3 regions of the Streptomyces sp. NPDC006925 genome follow, and region 3 is predicted to be linked to each of the others. Evidence: riboswitches for the same ligand, from Rfam matches in the RefSeq annotation. Region 3 holds a riboswitch; each other region holds the start of a gene.

What was found. A riboswitch is a leader RNA that binds a small molecule or an ion and turns the genes downstream of it on or off. The one in region 3 is predicted to bind cyclic di-AMP.
Region 1: another riboswitch for cyclic di-AMP. It lies ahead of ACFYNS_RS22685 (M23 family metallopeptidase); the one in region 3 lies ahead of ACFYNS_RS24805 (M23 family metallopeptidase).
Region 2: another riboswitch for cyclic di-AMP. It lies ahead of ACFYNS_RS22455 (LysM peptidoglycan-binding domain-containing protein); the one in region 3 lies ahead of ACFYNS_RS24805 (M23 family metallopeptidase).

What each region holds. Positions count from the first base shown of each region.
Region 1 is NZ_JBIAGB010000018.1:44,522-52,442, forward strand. It holds gene ACFYNS_RS22675 (GNAT family N-acetyltransferase) at 1-1,093, opposite strand, end outside; gene ACFYNS_RS22680 (HPr family phosphocarrier protein) at 1,262-1,543, shown strand; gene ACFYNS_RS22685 (M23 family metallopeptidase) at 1,665-2,483, opposite strand; cyclic di-AMP (ydaO/yuaA leader) riboswitch at 2,497-2,653, opposite strand; gene ACFYNS_RS22690 (M16 family metallopeptidase) at 2,869-4,248, opposite strand; gene ACFYNS_RS22695 (pitrilysin family protein) at 4,305-5,627, opposite strand; gene ACFYNS_RS22700 (DNA topoisomerase IV subunit A) at 5,902-7,921, shown strand, end outside.
Region 2 is NZ_JBIAGB010000017.1:145,227-153,147, forward strand. It holds gene ACFYNS_RS22440 (FtsX-like permease family protein) at 1-2,176, opposite strand, end outside; gene ACFYNS_RS22445 (ABC transporter ATP-binding protein) at 2,170-2,907, opposite strand; gene ACFYNS_RS22450 (helix-turn-helix domain-containing protein) at 3,079-3,675, shown strand; cyclic di-AMP (ydaO/yuaA leader) riboswitch at 4,207-4,383, shown strand; gene ACFYNS_RS22455 (LysM peptidoglycan-binding domain-containing protein) at 4,388-5,155, shown strand; gene ACFYNS_RS22460 (glycosyltransferase family A protein) at 5,380-7,392, shown strand; gene ACFYNS_RS22465 (alpha/beta hydrolase family protein) at 7,477-7,921, opposite strand, start outside.
Region 3 is NZ_JBIAGB010000022.1:40,224-48,144, reverse strand. It holds gene ACFYNS_RS24820 (protein kinase) at 1-1,634, shown strand, start outside; gene ACFYNS_RS24815 (DUF4232 domain-containing protein) at 2,045-2,866, shown strand; gene ACFYNS_RS24810 (PP2C family protein-serine/threonine phosphatase) at 3,288-4,592, shown strand; cyclic di-AMP (ydaO/yuaA leader) riboswitch at 4,831-5,035, shown strand; gene ACFYNS_RS24805 (M23 family metallopeptidase) at 5,047-6,351, shown strand; gene ACFYNS_RS24800 (aldo/keto reductase) at 6,550-7,497, shown strand; gene ACFYNS_RS24795 (PPOX class F420-dependent oxidoreductase) at 7,704-7,921, opposite strand, start outside.

The sequences.
Region 1 (7,921 bases), on a different contig from region 3:
CGGACTGCGTGAAGACGCCGATGCCGCCGCGCTCGGGCATCCGCAGCGCCGGGGTGGCGTTCAGCCGTACGTCCTCACCGGTGTTGATCAGTCCGAGGGCCCCGGGGCCGATCAGCCGCATGCCGTAGGAGCGGGCGAGCCGGACCAACTCCCGCTGCTCGTCCCGGCCGACCCCCTCGGAGAGGACGACCAGCCCCTGCACGTCCGCCTCGCCGCACTCCGTGACCGCCCGGTGGAGCTGGTCCGCGGGGACGGCCAGCACGGCCAGGTCGACGTGCTCGGGGATGTCCCGCACCGAGCGGTGGGCCGACGCCCCGGTCGCCGGCACGGCCTCCCGCGGGTCCAGCGCGTGGTTGACGGCGTGCAGCCGCCCGGCGAAACCGCCGGTGCGCAGGCTGTCGAGCACCGCGCGCCCGGCGCCGCCGGGACTGCGGCTGACCCCGACGACCGCGACGGAGCCGGGGGCCAGGAGGCGCGCGACGGAGCGGGCCTCGGCGCGCTGCTCACGGGCCCGCATGACGGCCAGCGAGCGCTCGGTGGGTTCCAGGTCGAGGGTGAGGCGGACCGCGCCGTCCTCGAAGCTGCGCTTCTGGAAGTAGCCGGCGTCCGTGAACACCTTGATCATCTTGGTGTTGGCCGGCAGCACCTCGGCGGCGAAGCGGCGGATGCCGCGCTCCCGGGCCACGGCGCCGATGTGTTCGAGGAGGGCCGAGGCCACTCCCCTGCCCTGCTGGTCGTCGCGGACCAGGAAGGCGACCTCGGCCTCGTCGGCGGGCTCGCTCGCGGGGCGGCCGAGGTGGTCGATGCGGTCGTAGCGCACGGTCGCGATGAACTCGCCGCCGATGGTCGCCGCGAGGCCGACGCGGTCGACGTAGTCGTGGTGCGTGAAGCGGCGCACGTCGCGGTCGGACAGCCGCGGGTAGGGCGCGAAGAAGCGGTAGTACTTGGACTCGTCCGACACCTGCTCGTAGAAGCTGACCAGCCGCTCCGCGTCGTCCGGGGCGATCGGCCGCACCCGGGCCGTACCGCCGTCGCGCAGCACGATGTCCGCTTCCCAGTGGGCCGGGTAGGCGCGCTCCTCGGGGCTCGGCATGAGGCCAGCGTACGGCGGAGGGAGGGCGCGTGCTCAGGGGTGTGCGGAGGCGTCGTATCGTCGGCGGCCTGAGCACCGTCTCCGGGGGTCCGCCGCCGGTTCACGGTGGACTCAGGCGACCGTGCAAGACTGGTCTAGACAACCTCGTACGACTCGAAGGGCAACACCATGGTTGAGCGCCGCGTCACCGTCGGCTGGGCCGAGGGGCTGCACGCCCGCCCCGCCTCCATCTTCGTCCGCGCCGCGTCGGCGACCGGAGTGCCGGTCACCGTCCGGAAGGGCGAGGGCACTCCCGTCAACGCGGCCTCGATGCTCGGCGTGCTCGGCCTCGGCGCCGAGGGCGGCGAGGAGATCGTCCTGGCCTCCGAGGCGGACGGCGCGGAGGCTGCTCTGGACAGGCTGGCCAAGCTGGTCGCGGACGGGCTGGAGGAGCTTCCGGAGACGGTCTGAACGCCTGCCGGCACCAGGCACACCCCTGCGGCCGCCGGAGCGGGCGGCACCGCAGCCCGCATGCGGCAAGCCCCCGGTCCGGTGACCGGGGGCTTGCCGCATGCGGTGCTGGCGACGCGCGTCAGACCTTCACACCGTGCTTGCGCAGGTAGGCGATCGGGTCGATGTCCGAACCGTAGTCGGGGCCGGTGCGGGCCTCGAAGTGCAGATGGGGACCGGAGGAGTTGCCGGTCGATCCGGAGAGCCCGATCTGCTGACCCGAGGTGACCTGCTGGCCGACCGAGACGCCGATCGAGTTGAGGTGGCCGTACTGGGTGTACGTGCCGTCCTTGTGCTTGATCACGATGTTGTTGCCGTAGGCACCGCCGTTCCCGGCCTCCACGACCTCACCGGCGGCCACCGAGTGGACCGGGGTGTTCATCCCCGCGTGGAAGTCGATCCCGGTGTGGCTGCCCGACGACCACATGCCGCCGCCCTGCTGGTAGCCGGTCGAGACATAGGAACCCTCGACGGGCAGCACGTAGGCGTTGAGCTTTGCGCGCTCGGCCTCCCGCGCCGCCTTCCGCTTGGCCTCGCGCTCCTTCTCCGCCTTCTCGGCAGCCGCCTTGCGCCGGGCCTCGTCGGCCTTCCGCTTGGCCTCCGCCTTCGCCTCGGCAGCCGCCTCCTTGGCCTCGGACTCGGCCTTGGCCTGCTCGGCCCGGAGAGCCTGCGCGGACGCCTGCTCGTCCAGCGTCTTCGAGATCGGGCCGCCGACGGCCTCGGTCACCTCGGCGTTCTGGAGCGGCACGTTGTTCTGCCCGCCGCTCGCGGCGAAGGCGGGGGAGGCGATGGACCCGACGACGCCCACGGTGGCGAGGCCGGCTATACCGGCCGCCCCGCCCGCGGTCCTGCGGGCCTTGCTCGGACGCCTGTGCTTGCCGGTGGCACGGGTGAACGCCATAGGGAGGCGCACTCCTTTCCTTCCTTCTCGCCTACCGGGTTAGCTGACGGGTTCGGAGCAGGAAGGTCTCCTACGGACCGCCTCTTGCGAGGCCGTCCGATTCACCCCAATGGGACGTGGGTCCCCGGTCCCCCTCGGCCACTGCCTCGGGGATTCGGCGATCGCGGTCCGTCGGCCGCGGGTGCGGTCACTTCTGACGGACAGCGGCAATGACGCTAATCGGGGCCAACTCCGAGCGGCAAACGAATCCCTGGCTTTGTCACGTACGCCACACCCCAACTCGCCAGCAACCGCGACGAAAGCGGACATCACAACGGGCCCGGAAGGAGCAATTCCTCCTCCCGGGCCCCACTTCCTGCCCCGGGACCGCGCCCGCCGGCCCGGCTCAGCCGCCGGTGACCACCTTGACGTCGCCGATTCCCAACTCCCGTACCGGATCGGCGATCTGGGACGCGTCACCGACGAGCACCGTCACCAGCCGGTCGGCCGGCAGCGCGCTGACGGCCGCCGCCGTGGCCTCCACCGTGCCGGTCTCGGCCAGTTGGGCATAGAGCCGGCCCTGGTAGTCGTCGGGCAGGTGCTCCTCGACCTGGTCGGCCAGCGTCTCCGCGACGGCCTGGGCCGTCTCGTAGCGCAACGGAGCGACCCCCACCAGATTCCGCACGGCTACGTCCCGCTCCTCGTCGGTCAGTCCCTCCGCCGCCAGCGTCCGCAGCACCTGCCACAGATCGGCCAGCGCGGGACCGGTCACGTCCGTGGCGACCGAGCCGCTGATGGCCAGCAGCGCGGCCCCGCTGCCGTCCTCCGCCGAACGCAGCACATGCCCGAACGCACGGACGCCGTAGGTGTAGCCCTTCTCCTCGCGCAGCACCCGATCCAGCCGGGAGGTGAGGGTGCCGCCCAGGCAGTAGACGCCCAGCAGCTGCGCGGGCCACACCCGGTCGTGCCGGTCCGCTCCGACCCGCCCGATCAGCATCTGCGTCTGCACCGCACCGGGCCGGTCCACGATGACGACCCGGCCGGTGTCGTCGGCAGTGATCGGCGGCATCGCACGCGAGTCGACCACAGCCCCCGTCCAGCCGCCCAGCGTCTCGGCGAGCGCCGCATCGACGCCGCCGTCGCGGAGCCCGTCCAGATCGCCGACCACCACGGCGGTCGCCGTCGCGGGGCGCACATGGGCCTCGTAGAAGGCCCGTACCGCTGCCGCGTCGATGCGCCGCACCGTCTCCTCGGTGCCCTGCCGGGGCCGCGACATCCGCGCCTCGGCCGGGAACAGCTCGCGGGAGAGCTCCTTGGCCGCGCGGCGGGCGGGGTTGGCCAGCTCGTGCGGGATCTCGTCCAGCCGGTTGGCCACCAGGCGCTCGATCTCGCTGTCGGGGAACGCCGGGGCACGCAGCGCGTCCGCCAACAGCCCCAGCGCCTTGCGCAGGCGCGAGACGGGCACCTCGAGCGACACCCACACACCGGCGTGGTCGGCGTTCGCGTCGAGCGTGGCGCCGCAGCGCTCCAGCTCGGCGGCGAACTCCTCCGCCGTGTGCTTGTCCGTGCCCTCGCTCAGCGCCCGGGCCATGATGGTGGCGACGCCGTCCAGCCCCTCCGGCTCGGCGTCCAGCGGCGCGCGCAGGTCCACCTCGACGGCGACGACCTCCTGGCCGGGCCGGTGGCAGCTCAGCACCGTCAGTCCGTTGGAGAGCGTGCCGCGCTCGGGGGTGGGGAAAGCCCACGGCTTGGGAGCACCCCCGGCCGGCCGGGGGTGGAACTCCATGCTCTCGCCTGCCGCCTCCGCGATGCCCGCGGGGCTCGTGCTCGCCGGTGTCTCGCTCACTGCCCGGTCTCCTCGTCGTCGTTCGCCAGCGGTTCGTACACGAGCACGGCACGGTTGTCCGCGCGCAGCCGCTCCGCCGCCACCTGCCGCACCTCCTCGCGGGTGACTTCCAGGACGCGCCGCACCGCGGTGAGCGCGAGCTGGGGATCACCGAAGAGCACCGCGTACCGGCACAGTTCGTCGGCCCGGCCGCCGACCGTGCCGAGCCGGTCCAGCCACTCGCGCTCCAGCTGGGCCTGGGCCCGCTCCATCTCCTCCTCGCTGGGCCCCTCCTCGGCGAAGCGGCGCAGCTCCTCGTCGACCGCCGCCTGGATGTCGGCGGTCTCCGCACCGCTGGACGCCTTGATGTCCAGCCAGCCCAGCGAGGGGGCGCCCGCCAGCCGCAGCAGGCCGAACCCGGCCGCCACCGCCGTACGGTCGTGCCGCACCAGCCGGGTGTAGAGCCGGGAGGACTCGCCCCCGCCGAGCGCGGTCAGTGCCAGGTCGGCGGCGTCCGCCTCGCGGGTGCCGTCGTGCGGCAGGCGGTAGCCGTTCATCAGCGCGCGGGAGGGCACGTCCTCCTCGACGACCTCCCGCTGCTCCTCCCCGACCGGGTCCGGGAGCGCGCCGTCCCGCGGGGGACGCTTGCCGTCGTGGCCGGGGATGGAGCCGAAGTACTTCTCGATCCAGGCCAGCGTCGTGTCCGGGTCGATGTCGCCCACGACCGAGAGGACGGCGTTGTTGGGCGCGTAGTAGGTGCGGAAGAACTCGCGCGCGTCCTCCAGCGAGGCCGCGTCCAGGTCGGCCATGGAGCCGATCGGGGTGTGGTGGTAGGGGTGGCCCTCGGGGTAGACCATCGCCGTCATGCGCTCGAACGCGGTGCCGTAGGGCACGTTGTCGTAGCGCTGGCGGCGCTCGTTCTTGACCACGTCGCGCTGGTTCTCCATGGACTCCTCGTCCAGCGCGGCCAGCAGCGAACCCATCCGGTCCGCCTCCAGCCACAGGGCGAGCTCCAGCTCATGGGCGGGCATGGTCTCGAAGTAGTTGGTGCGCTCGAAGCTGGTCGTGCCGTTGAGCGAGCCGCCCGCACCCTGCACCAGCTCGAAGTGGCCGTTGCCCTGGACCTGCGCCGAGCCCTGGAACATCAGGTGCTCGAAGAGGTGGGCCAGGCCGGTGCGGCCCTCGGCCTCGTGGCGGGAACCGACGTCGTACCAGAGGCAGACAGCGGCGACGGGGGTCAGATGATCCTCGGAGAGCACCACCCGCAGGCCGTTGGCCAGCCGGTGCTCCGTCGCTGTCAGCCCACCGGTGGCCGGCGGGGGCGTGGCCGTGTGACCCATGGGCGTGGAGTCCCTTCGCTCGCGGGATGTCCCGGCCCGACGCCGGGAACTGCCGCCGCCGCGCATCTCACGCGACCGGCGGCCCTGTCACTGTATGCAACCACGCCGACAAGGTGCGAAGTTCCCGTACGGTCTACCGAGCGACCGCCCTGTCAGTGCGGCGGTCCACAATGGTCGACCGGGACCCCGTCCGGTCGGCCGACCGCAGGCCCCGTACCAGCCACAGCCGACAGCACAAGAGCGACCGCACGAAGCCGAAGGAGCCGCAGCCGCGATGGCCCGCCGCAGTAAAAGCCGTACACCGGCACCGGAGCCGGGAGAGGACTTCGAGGAGCGCATCGTCGACATCGACGTCGTCGACGAGATGCAGGGCTCCTACCTGGAGTATGCGTATTCGGTCATCTACTCGCGCGCGCTCCCCGACGCCCGCGACGGGATGAAGCCCGTGCAGCGCCGGATCCTGTACCAGATGCACGAGATGGGGCTGCGCCCCGACAGGTCGTACGTGAAGTGCGCGCGCGTGGTGGGCGAGGTGATGGGAAAGCTCCACCCGCACGGCGACTCCCCCATCTACGACGCGCTCGTGCGCATGGCGCAGGACTTCTCGATGCGCCTGCCGCTCGTGGACGGGCACGGGAACTTCGGTTCGCTGGGCAACGACGACCCGCCGGCGGCGATGCGGTACACCGAGTGCCGTTCCGCGCCCGCCGCCGGACTGATGGTCGAGTCGATCGACGAGGAGACCGTCGACTTCGGCGCCAACTACGACGGCAGCGAGGAAGAGCCCGTCACGCTGCCGGCCGCCTACCCCAACCTGCTGGTCAACGGCTCCTCGGGGATCGCGGTCGGGATGGCGACGAACATGCCTCCGCACAACCTGGGCGAGGTCGTCGCGGCGGCCCGCCATCTGATCAAGCATCCGGGTGCGGACCTGGAGACCCTGATGGGTTTCATCCCCGGTCCCGACCTGCCGACCGGCGGCAAGATCGTCGGCCGGGAGGGCATCAAGGACGCCTACGTCTCCGGACGCGGCACCTTCAAGATCCGCGCGACGGTGTCGATCGAGCAGGTCACCGCCCGGCGCAAGGGCATCGTCGTCACCGAACTGCCGTTCGCCGTCGGCCCCGAGAAGGTCATCTCCAAGATCAAGGACCTGGTCAACGCGAAGAAGCTCCAGGGCATCGCGGACGTCAAGGACCTCACCGACCGCGAGCACGGGCTGCGGCTGGTCATCGAGGTCAAGAACGGCTTCAACCCGGAGGCCGTCCTCTCCCAGCTCTACAAGCTGACGCCGATGGAGGAGTCCTTCGGCATCAACAACGTCGCCCTGGTCGACGGCCAGCCCCTCACCCTCGGCCTCAAGGAGCTGCTGGAGGTCTACGTCGACCACCGCTTCTCCGTGGTGCGGCGGCGCAGCGAGTTCCGGCGCAGCAAGCGGCGCGACCGGCTGCACCTGGTGGAGGGCCTGCTGGTGGCGCTCGTCGACATCGACGAGGTCATCAGAATCATCCGGTCGAGTGAGAACGCCGCCGAGGCGAAGGCCTCGCTCATCTCCCGGTTCGGCCTCAGCGAGATCCAGACCCAGTACATCCTGGACACTCCGCTGCGCCGGCTGACCAAGTTCGACCGGATCGAGCTGGAGGACGAGCGCGACCGGCTCAAGGGCGAGATCGAGCAGTTGACCGGCATCCTGGAGTCGGACGCGGAGCTGCGCAAGCTCGTCTCCTCGGAGCTCTCCGGCATCGCGAAGAAGTACAGCACGCCGCGCCGCACCGAGCTGCTGGACTCCGCCGAGGCTCCCATCGTCTCCGTTCCGCTGGAGGTCGCCGACGACCCCTGCCGGGTGCTGCTCTCCTCCACCGGTCTGCTCGCCCGCACGGCCAACGGCGGAGCCGAGTTCGGCCAGGCCCCCAAGCGCGTCAAGCACGACGTGATCGTCTCCGCCGTGCCCGCCACCACCCGCGGCGAGGTCGGGGCCGTGACCTCGACCGGCCGCCTGCTGCGGCTGCAGGTGGTGGACCTGCCCCAGCTCCCGGAGTCGACCACCTCGCCCAACCTGGCGGGCGGGGCGCAGATCTCGGAGTTCCTCACCCTGGAGTCCGACGAGACACTGATCTGCCTGACGACGCTGGACGAGTCCTCGCCCGGACTGGCGATCGGCACCCAGCAGGGCATCGTCAAGCGCGTGGTCCCCGACTATCCGGCCAACCGCGGTGAGCTGGAGGTCATCACCCTCAAGGAAGGCGACCGCATCGTCGGAGGCGCCGAACTGCGCACCGGTGAGGAGGACCTGG
Region 2 (7,921 bases), on a different contig from region 3:
GCACCCGCTCCGCGGTCGACATGACCATGATGTTGGCCAGCGCGATCCCCGTGTAGAGCAGCGCGATGCCCAGGACGAGGAACAGACCCGCGCGCGTCGTACGCGCCGCCTCGGGCCGTTGGTCGCGTATCCACTCCTCCTTGGTGCGGACCCGGCCGTCCCGACCGGGCACGGCCTCCCGCAGCGCAGCGGACACCGCGGCGGCGTCGGCTCCCTCCCGCAGCCGCACATCCACCCGGTCGACGGGCGCCCGAGGTGCGTTGCGCGGGGTGACGTAGACGCCGTTGCCGCCGGTCCCCACGGCCATGACCGCGGCGATCCGCAGCGACTTCCTGGTGCCGTCCCCGAGCCAGACCTCCACGCGCCGGCCCACGGTGTGCTGCTCCCACTCCTCGTTGACCACGATCGAGTCGTCGTCGAGGTCGGCCAGGCTCCCGGCGACGAGCGGCGGGCGGGTGGTGGCCCGGAGCCGGGCGGGGTCCCCGGCACGGGCGGGCGACTCGATCAGCGCGACCCCGTCCTCCAGCGTGTAGACGGCGCTGGAGGAGGTCGCGGAGAACTCGGCACCGGGGAGCTGCCGCAGCCGCCGCAGCGTCGCCTCCTCGAAGCCCTCCGGCCCTGTGGGCGTGAGGACGAAGTCGGCGGCGGTGCCGGTGCGCATCTCGGTGGCCTCGGCGCCGCTCAGCGTCGCGGTGGCGCCCAGGAGGGAACCGGTCAGGGCCACGGTGATCAGCACGGGTGCGGCGACCGCGGCGGTGCGGCCGCGCCCGGTGAGGGCGTTCTGCCGCAGCAACATCCCCGCCGCGCCCGGAAGCCGGGCCGGAAGCCAGCCGATCAGCCGCACCATCGGGCCGACCAGCAGCGGAGCCAGCAGCGCCACCCCGCTGATCAGCAGCATCGGGCGGGTGACGTACGTCTTGCGGTGCAGCAGGTCACTCGGATCCGTCGCCAGCGACACGACCAGGGTGACCGCCGCCGCGAGCAGCAGGGCACCGGCGCACAGGCGGCGGAGCATCGGCAGGGCGCGGCTGTCCGCGGCGGATTCCCGCAGTGCCTCGGCGGGAGCGGTGCGCCCGGCCCGCCAGGAGGCCGCCACCGCACCGGCCAGGGCCACCAGCAGCCCGGTCCAGAAGGCCAGGTGGTAGGGCCAGAGCTGGTCGCCGATCCGGAACCAGCGCGGCGCCAGTTCCTGGTCGACCGCCCATGCGGCCAGCTCCGGCGCCCCCTGCGCGCCCAGCAGGCAGCCGGTCGCGGAGGCGAGGCCACCGACGACGAGGGCCTCGAACAGGACGGTGCGGCGCACCTGGGCCGGGGTGGCGCCGGCCATCCGCAGCAGGCCGAACTCGCGGCGCCGCTGGGCCACCGCGAACGCGAAGGTGGCGGCTACCACGAACACCGAGACGAAGGCGGAGACGCCGCCGGCGGTGCCGAACATGGCGTTCATCGCGGTCAGGGCCTCGCTGTCCCGGTCGGGGTCGGCGTCCGCGAGTCTGCGGGCGTCGCCGGTCAGGACGTGCGCGCCGGCGCCGCCGTCGCGCACCACCGCCCGCACGGCTGCCGCGTCGTCGGTGTCGACCACCAGTTGGCGGCTGTCCGGCGAGAGCTGCGCGGCGCGCCGGTCGGTGTAGAAGACAGCGTCCTCGAAACCCCGCCCGCCGACGACTCCGACGACGCGCACGGTCCCGCGCGCGGTGCGCAGGCGCTCCCCCGGCCCCACCGGCCCGCCGTCCGCAGACCAGCCGTCGCTGACGGCCACCTCGTCACCGGCCCGGGGCGCTCGGCCCTCCGTGAGGCGATAGGGCGCGAACGCGGCGGTGGACCAGGGGTGGCCGACCAGGTCCTGGGGGCCGCCGCGGACCCGGACGCCGAAGGCGCGGTCCTCCACGACCCTCCCCAGCTTCCTCAGCCGGGCCTTCACCTCGTCGGGCACGGCGCGGGGCCGGGCCAGCTTTCGGACCCGGTCGCCGGCCGGAGTGGCGACGCGGAGGGTGTCCGCGCCCTTGACGAGGACGGGCGCCGCGGCGAACCGTTCGGGCTTCCGTTCCGGCGCGTGCAGCGACGAGGCCAGCGCGAGCCCCATGACGGCCAGCAGTCCCGCTCCGAGAGCGAGCGCAACGAAGCTGCCGGCGAAGCCGGTCCAGCGGGTGCGCAGAGTGGCGAGGGCGATCCTCAGCACGGGAGGGCCTCCAGCTTCGCCATGTGCGCGGCGATCCGCGGCGAGGACGCGCCGTGCAGTTCCCCGTCGAGGCGCCCGTCGACGAGGAAGACCACGCGGTCCGCGTAGCCGGCGGCGACCGGGTCGTGGGTGACCATCACGGTGGTCCGCCCCTCCTGGTGGACCATGTCGCGCAGCAGGGTGAGGACCTCGCGGCTGGTCACCGAGTCCAGCGCACCGGTGGGCTCGTCACCGAAGAGCACCTGGGGACGGGTGATCAGCGCGCGGGCCAGGGCGACCCGCTGTTGCTGGCCGCCGGACAGCTCCGCGGGGCGGTGCCGGGCCCGCGACCCGAGTCCGACCTGCCGCAGCGCCTCCGCGACGCGGGCGGGTGGTGGGCGGCGACCCGCCAGGCGCAGCGGCAGGCCCACGTTCTGCTCGGCCGTCAGGGACGGCAGCAGGTTGAACGCCTGGAAGACGAATCCGATGCGGTCGCGGCGCAGGAGCGTCAGCCGGGTCTCGTCGAGCCCGGTCAGCTCGGTCCCGCCCACCGCGACCGACCCGGAGGTGGGGCGGTCCAGCCCGGAGGCACACTGCAGCAGAGTCGACTTCCCGGATCCCGAGGGGCCCATGACGGCGGTGAACGTCCCGTGGCCGAAGTCGAGGGTGACGTCGTCGAGCGCGGTGACGGCTCCGGCACCGGTGCCGTAGCGGCGGGTGACGTGCCGCATGCGGACGGCTTCATCGGCCATGTGTCTGTCCTGTCGTGTGCGAAGTGGTCGGCGCGGAAGCGGCGCGCGAGTGCGCGCCGGGCACGCCGGGCGGCGAGGCCGGTGCAGGTGCTCCGGTATCCGCCGCGAGCATTGCAGAGAAATCTCTGCAGAGGAAGTTCTGCAGAGATTTCTCTGCGATAGGCTCGGGGCATGACCGAGCCCCCACCCCAGGACCGCACCGCCGCTCACCAGGAGCGGCACACCGTCAGCGACCCCGCGACCCTGAAAGCGCTGGCGCATCCGCTGCGCCTGAAGATCCTGCGCAGGCTGGCCGCCGCGGGCCCGGCGACCGCCACCGCACTCGCCTCGGCCCTCGACCAGAACACCGGGACCCTCAGCTACCACCTGCGCCAACTGGCGCGGGCCGGTCTCATCGAGGACGACCCCGAGCACTCCGCGAACGGACGCGAGCGCTGGTGGCGCGGGGTGCGCGGCGCGGAGGTGCGGCGCCCCTCCCGATCGGGCCTGCCGGCAGCGGAGCGCGCCGTGGTCGAGGAGCTGGACCGGGCGCATCTGCAGGAGGACATCGAACTGGTCCGGCGCCAGGCGGACCGTCCGGCCGAGGAAGACGAGTGGGTGTCCGGCTCCCGCAGCACCCTCCACCTCACACAGGAGGAACTGCGGGAGTTCCACGACGCCTACCTGGAGCTGCTGCAACGCTTCCGGCGCGACCGCACCGAAGCCGGACCGGGCACCCGGCCCATCGCCGTCCGCTGGTTCGGGGTCCCGCTCGACCGCCGGGACTGACACCGCCGCGACGCCGCGGGGCCCCGGTGTGCGCGGCCGGGCACCGCCGCCCGACCGCGCATCCGACCGTTTCGGACCAGGGCTGCACCACACCCTCGCGCCGGGGGATGTACGATCGCGCTTAGTAGAATTCCTCCGTGCGACACCTCAGCCGCCGCACAGGATCCGGCAACCGGCCACATTCTGCGGTATTCACCGACAATGTCCGGATATACAGGACTTGCCCTTCTCGGTCGTACGCTGTGTCGGGAAACACACCGGCCGGACCCAGAAATCAGCAAGATCCTCTGCCTCCCCGTCAGGAAGCCTTTCCATAAAAGCTCTTCGAAACACCGGCGGGTTCGTCTTTTTACACACAGAAAATGATCCACAGCATAGCGTTGAAGAATTGCTAGATCATTTTCGGCGGCTGCTCGGTGCATGAATCGTGCGCCTTGATCCGGGCAATCCATTGTGTTTCTGTGTCCTCGCTCCGGCCTCCGTGAACGGCCGGAGTTCCGCTGCCGGGGCGCCGAATCCTGCCGCCCGGCTAGGAAATTCGCACCAGTACCGCGCGGCAGGAGCGGGGGACCCACTTACGTGCCGTGCCGCACTTCGCGGCCCGGCTAGGGGTGAAGTCATGGCCGCTGTGCCCCGGCACAGCGGATATGGCCGGGCAACTCCAGCCCGAATCCGACAGCTGACCTCGCAGGCGCTAGGAGAGGACACCCCCATGTCTCGTGGCCTTCACGCCCGTAATCCGTTCCGCGCCCGCCGCCTCCGGCTCTCGCTCGCCCTCGCCGCCGGCGGCGCGGGCATCGCCGCTCCCCTGCTGGCCGCGGGCAGCGCGCACGCCGCCCCGGCGCAGGTGCAGGAGCAGGCGCAGTCCGCACGGTCCGGCGCCGCCGAGCAGGTGAAGACCGAGCAGGAGCCCAGCTCCTACACCGTCGTCGGCGGCGACACCCTGTACCGGATCGCCCTGGACCACGACATCGAGGGCGGCTGGAACACCCTCTACGAGGCCAACAAGAAGACCGTCGGCGGCGACCCGGACCTGATCCTGCCGGGTCAGAAGCTGACGCTGGACACGGCCTCGAAGCCCGCCGAGAAGAGCGACGCCACGCCCGAGCGCGCCGACCGCAGCTCGGCCGAGCGCACCGGCGGCGTGCACAAGACCCAGTCCACCAACCTGGACGGCTGGATCAACGAGGCGCTGGCCATCATGAAGCAGCACGGCATCCCCGGCAGCTACGACGGCATCCACCGCAACATCATCCGGGAGTCCGGTGGCGACCCCAATGCCATCAACAACTGGGACATCAACGCCCAGAACGGCACGCCCTCCATCGGTCTGCTCCAGGTGATCAAGCCGACCTTCGACTCCTTCCACGTCGAGGGCACCGCCTACGACCAGCGGGACCCGGTCGCCAACATCGTCGCGGCCTGCAACTACGCAGCCAACCGCTACGGCTCGATCGACAACGTGAACGGCCCCTACTGAGCCGAAGCACGCACGCGGCGACTGCCCGCCACCCTCGCGGTGGCGGGCAGTCGCCGTCTCGGCGCCACGCCCGGCGGCCGCGGCGGAGCGCTCTCCCCCGCCCCCGTCGCCGTGCGCACCGGAACGCGCACCCTCCGTCTCGCTCCCCGCCGCGGCGCGGGCCGCATTCACCCGAACGCCGCTTCCCTCTGGCGCGGGTACGCCCGAATGGCCACCGTCGAGCCATGAGCGAGAACAGAAATCTTGTGAGCGTGATAACGCCCGCTTACAATGCACTGCCCTGTATCGAGCGCTGTGTCGAATCGGTCGCACACCAGTCATTCGAGCCCGGCGCCACCGAGATGATTGTCGTGGACGACGGCTCGACCGACGGCACCTCCGCCATTGTGGACCGGCTGGCCGCACAACATCCGCACCTCCTGCGGGTGATCCACCAGGAGAACTCCGGGAGCCCCTCGGGTCCGCGCAATCTCGGCCTGGACCTCGCGAGCGGACGGTACGTCTTCTTTCTCGATGCCGACGACTATCTGGCCCCCGAAGCCCTCCAACGGCTCACGACGGCGGCCGAGGTGAACGAATCCGATGTCGTACTCGGCCGAATGGCCTCGGGGGGACGCCGGGTGCCGCGCTCCATGTTCCGCGCGAACCAGGCCGATGCCGACCTGTTCACCTCCCGCGTCTACTGGGCGCTTTCCGCGCAGAAACTCTTCCGCAAAGAACTGCTCGACCGGCTGCAGTTGCGCTTCGACACCGGTCTGCGGATCGGCGAGGACCAACCCTTCACCGCACTCGCCTACTTGCGGGCCCGCCGCATCTCGGTGGTCGCCGACTACGACTGCTACTACCTGGTCCGGCGCCCGGACGGCCGGCATCTGACCGCCACGGGCAGCACCGAGCCGGTCCTCGATGCGCTGCACCGCGTCTGCGAGCTGCTGCGCGCCGAACTTCCGCCCGGACAGCAGCGCGACGCCCTGCTGGAGCGGCACTTCGCCGTCGAGCTCCGCGACGTCTTCCGCTTCCTCGGCCAGGAGGCGGACCCGGCCGTCCAGCAGCGCGAGTTCACCCGTGTGCAGCGGCTTCTCACCCGGCACGAGGACGACTCCTTCTGGCACCGGCTGGCTCCCGTCCAGCGCCTGCGCTGCCATCTGGCCCGGCACGGGCATCTCGGGGAACTGCTCACCCACACCCTGTCCGCCGACGCGCACATGCCGTTCAGCGTCCGCATCTCCCGGGGAACGGCGCTGGCACACTACCCACCGCGCGGAGAACACCGTGCCGGAGGCCCGGCCGCGAGCTTCGACGTGACGGACCGCCTCACGCTCAGCCACCGCGTCTCCCGCTTCTCCTGCACCGGCACCCGGCTGCGGCTGACCGGACGCGCACGCCTGGAGCAGGCCGGGCCCGCCGACCGGCAGGCGGTCGAGGTCTTCCTGCAGCACCGGGACGAGCCGTGGCGACGCTACGCGCGGACCCGTCTGGCGGGCGAGTTCTTCGAGGCCGACCTGGATCTCCTCGGCGGGCCGGGCGACGACGTCCCGCCGGCCGACGGCTGTTGGGACCTGTATCTGAGTCTGACCGTGAACGGGCTGGTCAGGACGGTCCGGCTGGGCAGCCGACGCGATCAGGAGGCCGGACGCTGCCCGTTCACGTACCTGGCCGACGACGGTGCGGGCGGCATCCGGACCGTCAGGCTGTACTCCACCTCCCACGGCAACCTCACCCTGCGCCTGGAGCACGTCCCCGCGGCACGGCTGAGCAGGGAACTGCGCCTCGATGTGGAAGCCCCCGTCTGGTGCGGTCGGGTCCTGCGCCTGCACGGCACCACCAACCTCGTCGCGCCTCCGGCCGGCACCGTCCTCGTCCAGCTGGCCTCCCGCAGCGGCGCCGCCGACTTCCCCCTGGTGATCGAGGACGACGGCCGCTTCTCGGTGGAACTGCCCCTGGACGTGCTGTCCTCCGGCCGGTGGGCGGCCGCGCTGCGGATCGCCGCGGCCAACTGGCAGCACACCCGTCCCCTGCGGCAACCTGTCCTGCCGGCCGGCGCGGCACGCTGGCGCCGGAGCCTCATGCCCCGATACGCCAAACCGGTGGCGGGCGATCCGCTGACGCTGCGCGTGGACCGGGTACGCCCCACCCGCGGACTGCGCCGCCGGCTCGCACAGCCGGCGGCGCTCCCGGCCGGGCCGGCCGCACACCGGACCGGAGGAGCGAGCCCGGGCGGTCGGGAAGCCGCCTGAACCCAGGTAGCCCACCCGTGGAACCGGTAGCCCGCCCGGGGAACCGGGCGGACCGCACGCGCCCGCCGGCGATCGTCCGGCGGGCTACGGCGTGTGGAAGTCCACCTCCGGGTTCTCCCGCGTGGGACCGTCCAGCAGCGGCCGCGGCAGTCCTCGCAACTGCCGGTCGAAGAAGGCCGTCACATAGCGGGTGGTGATCTCCCCGGAGCGCCTTCCGGACAGCGGCGCCTCGGGGTCGGCGACCCCGGCCTGACCGCCCAGGATCGGCAGGTCGACGAAGGTGAAGTGCCCGGAACCGGTCACCGTCAGCCAGCGCTTCCAGCCGTGCAGGCGCTGCCAGGTCCGCGGCCACGTCGTGTCGGTCGCGTGCGGGGTGTGGTCCTTTTGGGTGCCGAGCATCAGCGTCGGCCGGCCCAGTCCGGTCCGCGGCACGGGAGCGAAGAAAGTGCCGTCCAGGTTCGCGGCGGCCCGGATCCGGCGGTCGGTGCCCGCTGCCACCGCTGCCGCGTTGCCGCCCAGCGAGTGACCG
Region 3 (7,921 bases):
TGCTGGTGGCCGATCTGGGCCTGGCCAAGAACCTCGCCCACGCGTCGGGACTGACCGTGGTCGCCGGGTCGGTCGGCTACATGGCGCCCGAACAGGCCGAACCCTTCGAGGGCATCGACGCCCGCGCGGACGTCTACAGCCTCGGGGCCGTGCTCTACCACCTGGTCTCGGGCGCGACGCCCGGAACGCCGGACCGGGTGATGCCGCTCGACGAACTGCGCCCCGGACTGCCGCCCGCGGTGGGAGCCGCCGTCGGGCGCGCGATGGAACCCGACCGCGAGCACCGCTGGCCGGCGGCGGCGGCGCTGGCGCGGGAGCTGGACCGGATCGCGGAGACGCTGGAGCACGCCGAGGACGAGTCGGCCGCGCCCGGTGCGGGGGAGCGGGAGTCCGCCCCGGACGCGGCGGCAGCAGGCCAGGACGGCCCCGGTACGCCGTCCTGGGCCTCCGCGAGCGGTATGCCGTCCACGGTGCGCCCGGCCACCTCGCAGGGGACCGCTCAGCCGGCGACTGTGGCGGCCGAGCCGCCCTCCCGGACGTCGGGAGCGGGAGTCGGCCATCCCTCCGCACCGGCGGGGCCCGAGGCGCCCTCCGCCGGGGCCGGGCCCGCCACCGCGGAGCCGGACCGTGCGGTACCCACCTCGTCGGAGCCGGACCGCGCCGAGCTCGCGTCGTCCGGGCCGACATCTGCGGGGCCGAAATCGGCGGGGCCCGGCTCGGCGGATCCGGCCACCGGGGAACCCGTTGCGGCGGATGCGGGACGCTCCGCCGCATCCGCAGGGCGCGCTCCGGAGAGCGCCCTGCCGGAGGGGCCGCCTGCCGGGAGCTCCTCTTCGGCGGGTTCCTCTTCGGCGGGTTCCTCTTCCGGGGGAGCCGCGCCCGGGATGTCCGCAGCCGGCGCACCTGGCTTCCGGGCGTCCGATCCCGCCGAGGGGCGCCCCTCAACGGGCGGCACGGCGTCCCCGCGGCCCGCGCGCCGCCGCCGGACGCGGGCGCTGGCCTTCGGGGCGGCCGTTGTCGTGCTGGCCGGGGTGGGAGTGGCGGCCACGGCGCTGGCCCCGGACCCCCAGCGGACGCCCTCGGCGGTGAAGGTGCGCGACACCAGCGGGCGGATCAGCGTGCGGGTCCCGGGCACATGGGCGCGGGAGTTCACCGACTCGGGCTGGAACCCCTCCTCGCTGGGGCTGTCGGCCGACCACGCGCCCGGACTGCTCGTCGCGGAGGACGTGCACGGATGGCAGGACCTCACCTCGAAGACCAGCGGAGTCTTCGTCGGCCTCGGTTCCGCGGAAGGCAAGGGCGGCGAGAGCGCGGACGGCGGGGACGGCGGGGACGGCGGGGACGGGGAGAGCGGCGCGGACAGTGCCGCGGAGGCACTGCCCGACAAGGTGGCCGGAATCAAGCACTCGGAGTGCGACTACGCGGGGAGCCGGACCTTCAACGGCGGAGGGTGGAGCGGGCGCATTCGTACGTGGTCCTCCTGCGCCTCCGGGTACTCGCTGGAGGAGATCGGCCTGAAGTCGACGAAGCAGGGGACGTCTCCGGTGTATGTGCAGATTCGCTGCGAGGAGGATTGTTCGGACAAGACGGACAAGGTGCTGGACAGTCTGCGCGTCAGCGCCGACGCCTCGTAGGACCGGTCCGCGGCAGGGGCGACCGGCGGCATGCCAGGGGCTCGGCAGAGGTCCGACGGGGGCGGCAGGGCCCGGCAGGGGCGGCGATACCGCGGCAGCCGGAAGGCAGCCGGAAAGCAGTCGGCCGCACGGCAGGAAGCCGCACGGCAAGTCGGCCGCTGCCGCGCCGGTTTCACCCCGTACGCCCCCTCGACCTCATGTGGCGCACGCGTTCCGGTTCGGACCCTCCCGTCGCGACCGGCCGCGAAAAAATCGCGGCCGGCCGTGAACTTTCCCGCGCAATGGGCCATCGAATGCTGTGTACGGCGCGAAAGCCCCGAGGCACGCTGGAGACGAGAACCGGCACGCACACGAGGCCGCGGGGAGGCCGAACGACCGCGCGACAGCATGACCAGGGAGTGACGGCAGCCATGACGAAGCGCCAGGACCCGACAACCGCGCAGCTCGCTACGACCCCGTCCGAGGCCGGAGTCCCGGCCCCCGGCGCACCGTGCGCCGCCCACCGCAGGCGGCGCCGGGTGACGCGCGTCGCCGCTGCCGCGACCGCGGTACTGGCTGCGGGCGCACTGGTGGTCGGCTGCGGCAAGGACCCCGAACCGGCTCCGGAGAAGGTCGGCGGTGACGCCGCCCCGGCCGGAAGCGACAAGTCCGGCGACTCCAAGGACGGGGACGGCAAGAACGGCAGCGAGGACACCGGCGGCAAGGACGACGGGAGCGGCTCGGACCCCTCGGCGTCGGGCTCCAAGGCGTCGGGTTCGTCCTCCGCGGACTCGTCGAGCAGCAGGAGCGGGTCGGGTTCGTCCTCCGGCTCCCGGTGCGGCACGGGCGACTTGAAGGCGTCGTTCGGCGACAACCACCCGGGAGCCGGGCAGGAGAACTTCGCGCTGGTGCTGACCAACCGGTCCGACGACACCTGCACCGTACGCGGCTATCCCGGGCTCGCTTTCGTCAACGACGCCGGTGAGCAGGTCTCCTTCGACCCGCACCGCACCGGCGGGAAGGTCCGGACCGTCGAGTTGAAGCCCGGCAAGAGCGCCTGGGCCCCGCTCTCCTACACCAACCCGAAGATGACGAACGTCACCACGGTCACCCCGAGCGCGGCCAAGGTCACCCCGCCCGACGAGCGGGGTTCCCTCCGGGTGGACTGGTCCGGCGGCCCGGTCACCAACACCGGCAAGGCGTCCGTGCCCAAGATCGGCCCGCTGTCCCCGGGCACCGGCGCCGGCGGCTGAGGCCCGGCCCGGAGTCCCGGCGGCCGCGCTCCGGGCGCGACCTCGGCCTTGCCTCCCGGCCGGGATGTCTCCCGGCCGGGGCGAGCATCCGGGCGCTGCGGCCCTCTCTGCGCTGCCGTCTTCGTGGTGCCGCGTCGTGGTGTCGCCGTCTTCGTGGTGCCGGGTCTTCGTGACGCCGGGAGCAGGCCGAGCCGAAGCTCCGCCCCGCCGGACCGACCGTCTCGCCGGCTCTCGCCCGTCCCTCGCCGGTCCCTCGCCGGTCTTTCGACAGGCGGTGCCGCCCCTTCCGTGGTAAGGGAGACGAACCGGCGGCCCTCGCGGCTGCTGCGGGGGCCGCGCGGCTCCGGTGCGTCACCCGGCCCCCTCCCCCTTCGACCGCTCCTGACTGGCCTGAAGCCACCGACCGGGTCAGATTGGGAACGTGCGGGAAACGGCGGCCGGGATACAGCCGGTGGACGGGTACGGCGGCAACCTGGGGCGGCTATGGCGCCTGGCGCGATGGCTGCCCGCCGCGCTGTGCGCGTTGGGCATCGTCCTGGACTTCGCGACGCCCCCGGACGTGACCGTCTCGGCGCCCTTCGCCGCCGCTCCGCTGGCCGCCGCGGCCTTCCTGACCCTCCGCGGCACCGTGCTCACCGGATTGTTCTCCTCCGGGGCGACCATCCTGTTCTCCACCTTCCACGACTCCAGCAACGTGCTGGAGGCCGAGGCCCGGTCCATCACCATCGTGACCGTCTCCGTCCTCGCCGTCGGCGTGAACTACGTCCTGATCCGCAGCGGCAGCAGACTGGCCTCCGCGCGCAGCATCGCCGAGGCCGTGCAGTACGCCGTACTGCCCACACCGCCCTCCCACGTGGGTGCCTTGAGCGTAGCGACGCGGTACCGCGCGGCGCAGGCGGAGGCCCGGATCGGCGGGGACTTCTACGCGGCGGAGGAGACCCCGTACGGCGTACGACTGCTGCTGGGCGATGTACGGGGCAAAGGGCTCGACGCGGTGGCCGCCGTCGTCCTCCTGGTCGGGGCGTTCCGGGAAGCGGCCGAGCAGGAGACGGCCCTCCCCGGTGTGGCGGCCCGTCTCGACCGGGCTCTCCAGCGGGACGCCCATCGCCTCCAGGGCGCGGCGCGGCTGGAGGACTTCAGCACGGCGGTACTGGTCGAGGTCCTCGACCCGCGCACGCAGCCCCCGAATCCTCCCGTGCCCGGAGCGTCCCCGACCGCTCCGGAAGCACCCGGCGCACCGGGTGAACCGGAAGCACCGGGTGGACCGGGTGCACCGGGCGGTGGCCAGGACAGCGCGGCGACGGAGGACCGAGCCGCAGACGAGCAGGTCGTCCTGCGCGTCCTCAACCGTGGCCACCCCGCTCCGGTGCTGCTGCACCGCGGCCGGGCCGCCCTGCTGGAGCCCACCACCCCCGCACTCCCGCTCGGCATGACGGACCTGGGCGTATCGCCTCAGCAGGTGGACGAGTTCGTCTTCCCGCCCGGCGCCCAGCTCCTCCTCTACACCGACGGCCTGTCCGAGGCCCGCAACCCGGAGGGCGACTTCTACCAGCCGGCCGAACGCCTCTCCCGCACCTCCTTCGCCGATCCGGAGGAACTGCTGGCGACGATCCTGGTCGACGTCGCGGCCCACACCGGTGGCCGGTCGGCGGACGACATGGCGCTGCTCGCCGTCGCCCACGACGCCGCGGGCGACACCCGGGGCGACGTCCCTCGCGACGCCTGAGCCCGGTGCGCCGACCGGTGCGCCGACCGGTGCGCCGATCGGCGCACCGACCGGGGCACTGACCGGCGTGCCGACCGGTCGGACGCCGCTCGCGGGCCGGGCAGAGGCACGGACGGGGCTGGTGGAGAGCGAGGCGGGTCTCACGTCAATTACGGGGAACGGCTTGGAATCCCGGCCACAGTTCTATTAACGTCCGATAACGCAGCACGGTCGTCACTGCCGTCACGGAAGACGGCACCGTGCGCCGTCGCCGAATCCCGCACGCGGTGCAACAGCAGCACCCGATCGGCCGCACAGCACCGTGGGAACCGGGGAACCACCCCTCCTCGTCAGCCGGACGAGGAGGACGGGGTGAATCGGACGCCCTTGCGAGAGGACGCCCGTAGGAGACCTTCCTGCTCCGAACCCGTCAGCTAACCCGGTAGGCGAGAAGGAAGGAAAGGAGAGCGCCCCCGTGGCCTCCAGATCCCAGGGCTTCGTCGGCCATGCGTCCCAAGCGGACGCCTACGCCCCACCCGCCGACCAGGCCGGCCCGGCAGCGCCCTACGGCCCCGCAACGCCCTACGGCCAAGCCGCTTCCTCCGGCCAAGCCGCGCCCCAGGGCTCCATCCCGGGACGGTCCATGTACGCCGTCTCCGCCGGTTCCGGCGGCCCTGGCCCCATGCCGCCGCACAATGCAGCGCGCGACGCCGGGGAGGCCCCTGCTGCCGCTGACGCCGCTGACGAGCCGTGGGAGGACTGGAACCCTTCCGAGGACTCCGCGATTCCGGTACGAGGCCGGCACCGGGTCGCCAAGCAGCGCGCGGGAGGCGTGGCGCGGGGCGGCACCGTCCTGGGAGTCGGCATGATCGCAGCCGTCGGCGCCGGCGGTATGGCGACCGCCCAGGACCGGGACCCCGGCACGATATCCGTGCCCGACGTGGACACCGCGGCCGACGCGCTCCGGAGCATCCCCGACCGGCTGCCCGACGCCGAAGACCTGCCCGTCATCGGCGGCCTGCTCTCCGAGGACGCCGACGGTACGGCGGACTCCGGCAGCCGGAACGCGCAAGCCGCCCCCCTCACCCAGGCCGGGCTCTCCGACGAGGACGAGGCGGCGGGCCGCACCGACGCGGGCGAGGCCCTGCGGGCCCGCATCCTCGAACAGGCCGAGCGCCACCGCTCCGCGGCGGACGAGGAAGCCCGCGAGAAGGCGGCCCGGCAGGCCGCGAGCGCGGCCGCGGCGGAGGCCGCGGAACGGGCCGCCGCTGCCGAAGAGGCGAAGCAGGAGCGGGCGCGCGAGGCGGCCGCCGAGCAGGAACGCAAGGCGGAGGCCGAGCGGAAGCGCAAGGCCGAAGCGGCCCGCCGCGCCGAACTCGCCCGCAGCTACACGGCACCGCTGGCCTCCTTCCAGCTCAGCGCCGGGTTCGGCCAGGCAGGCGGCATGTGGCAGAGCGACCACACCGGACAGGACTTCGCCGCCGCCAACGGCACCCCCGTCAAGGCCGTCCACAGCGGAACGGTCAAGGAGGCCGGCTGGGCCGGTTCGTACGGCTACCGCGTCGTGCTGCAACTCGAGGACGGTACCGAACTCTGGTTCTGCCACCTCTCGTCCATGACCAGGTCGGCGGGCGACAAGGTCGGCACCGGTGATGTCATCGGCCGGGTCGGCTCCACCGGCAACTCCACGGGCCCCCACCTGCACGTCGAGGTCCGCCCGCACGGGGGCGACCCGGTGGACCCGCTGCCGTGGCTCCGCGACAAGGGCGTCAAGGTCTGAGCAAGGACAGGGGAGCCGAGGGAGACAAGGGAGCCGGGGGCTGAAGGGAGCCGGGGGGAGCTGAAGGAGCCGGGGGAGACAGCGCCTGAGCGCACCGCACGTGCCCCGAAACGGACCCGCACCGGGCACGACCTCCGGCCTGCCCGGTGTGCGCGCCCTCGGGACGGCCCGACCCCGCGCTACGGTCGCGGCATGCAGATGAATGCCGACAGGAAGATCGGTCAACTGTCCGTCTCGCCGCTGGTGCTCGGCGGCAACGTCTTCGGGTGGACAGCAGACACCCCCACCTCGTTCGCGGTGCTCGACGCCTACACCGGCGCCGGCGGCAACGTCATCGACACGGCCGACGGCTACTCGGCCTGGGTGGAGGGCAACAGGGGCGGCGAGTCGGAGACCGTCATCGGCGAGTGGCTCGCCGCACGCGGCCCCTCCCTGCGCGACAACGTCGTCGTCGCCACCAAGGTGGCCCGCCACCCCGACCACATGGGACTCGCCCCCGCCACCATCAAGGCCGCCTGCGAGGATTCGCTGCGCCGTCTGCGGACGGATCGCATCGACCTCTACTACACGCACTTCGACGACGAATCGGTCGAGGTCTCCGACATCGTCTCCGCTCTCGACGACCTGGTCAGGGAGGGCAAGGTCCGCGAGATCGCCGCCTCCAACATCTCGCCGGCCCGCCTGGCCGCGTCGCTCGCGTTCAGCGACCGGGAGGGCGCCGCCCGGTACGTGGCGCTCCAGCCGCACTACAACCTCGTCTCGCGCGACACCTACGAGGGCGAACTGGAGGAGCTCGCCCGACGGGAGTCGCTGGCCGTCCTGCCGTACTACGCGCTGGCCTCCGGATTCCTCACCGGCAAGTACCGTCCGGGCGAGGCCGTCCCCGAGGGAGCGCGTGCGGGCAAGGCCGCACAGTTGCTGGCCACCGAGCGGGGCCAGCGCGTCCTGGCCGCGCTGACCACCGTCGCCGCCGCGCACCAGGCGTCCGAGGCCACCGTCGCGCTCGCCTGGCTCGCCGCGCAGCCGACCGTGACGGCCCCCATCGCCAGCGCCCGCGCGGTCGACCAGCTCCCCGCGCTGCTGGCCTTCGCCGATCTGCGCCTCACCAACGACGAACTCCGCCTGCTGACGGACGCGTCCGCGTAACACCTCGTCGGCACGGCCGCACGGCGGCTGCGACGGCAACAAGCCGCGCTGCGGCAGGGCGGCACGGCAGTGCGCCTGCACGACGGCACGGCCGTGCCGGGGGCTCCGGATCCCGCCGTACACCCGGGCGACGGGAACCGGAGACACACGCGTGTACCGATGGCACGGTGGCCGCCCGAACACCGTGGACGGCCACTGGCAGCCGCTCAGCCCCGCTGCGGCTGGCCGTACACCCGCTCCACGGGAAGCCGCACCACCTGCCGCTGGTCGGCCACCATGGTGTCCCGGTACTCCGCCCAGTCCGGATGCTCACCCCGGATGGCCCGGTACACCTCGACCAACTCCTCGACGGTCGCATCGTGCGGATCCTGTGCGACGGGCGTCAGCTCCGCCGTCCCGTCCACCACCGTCCACGCCCACCCGT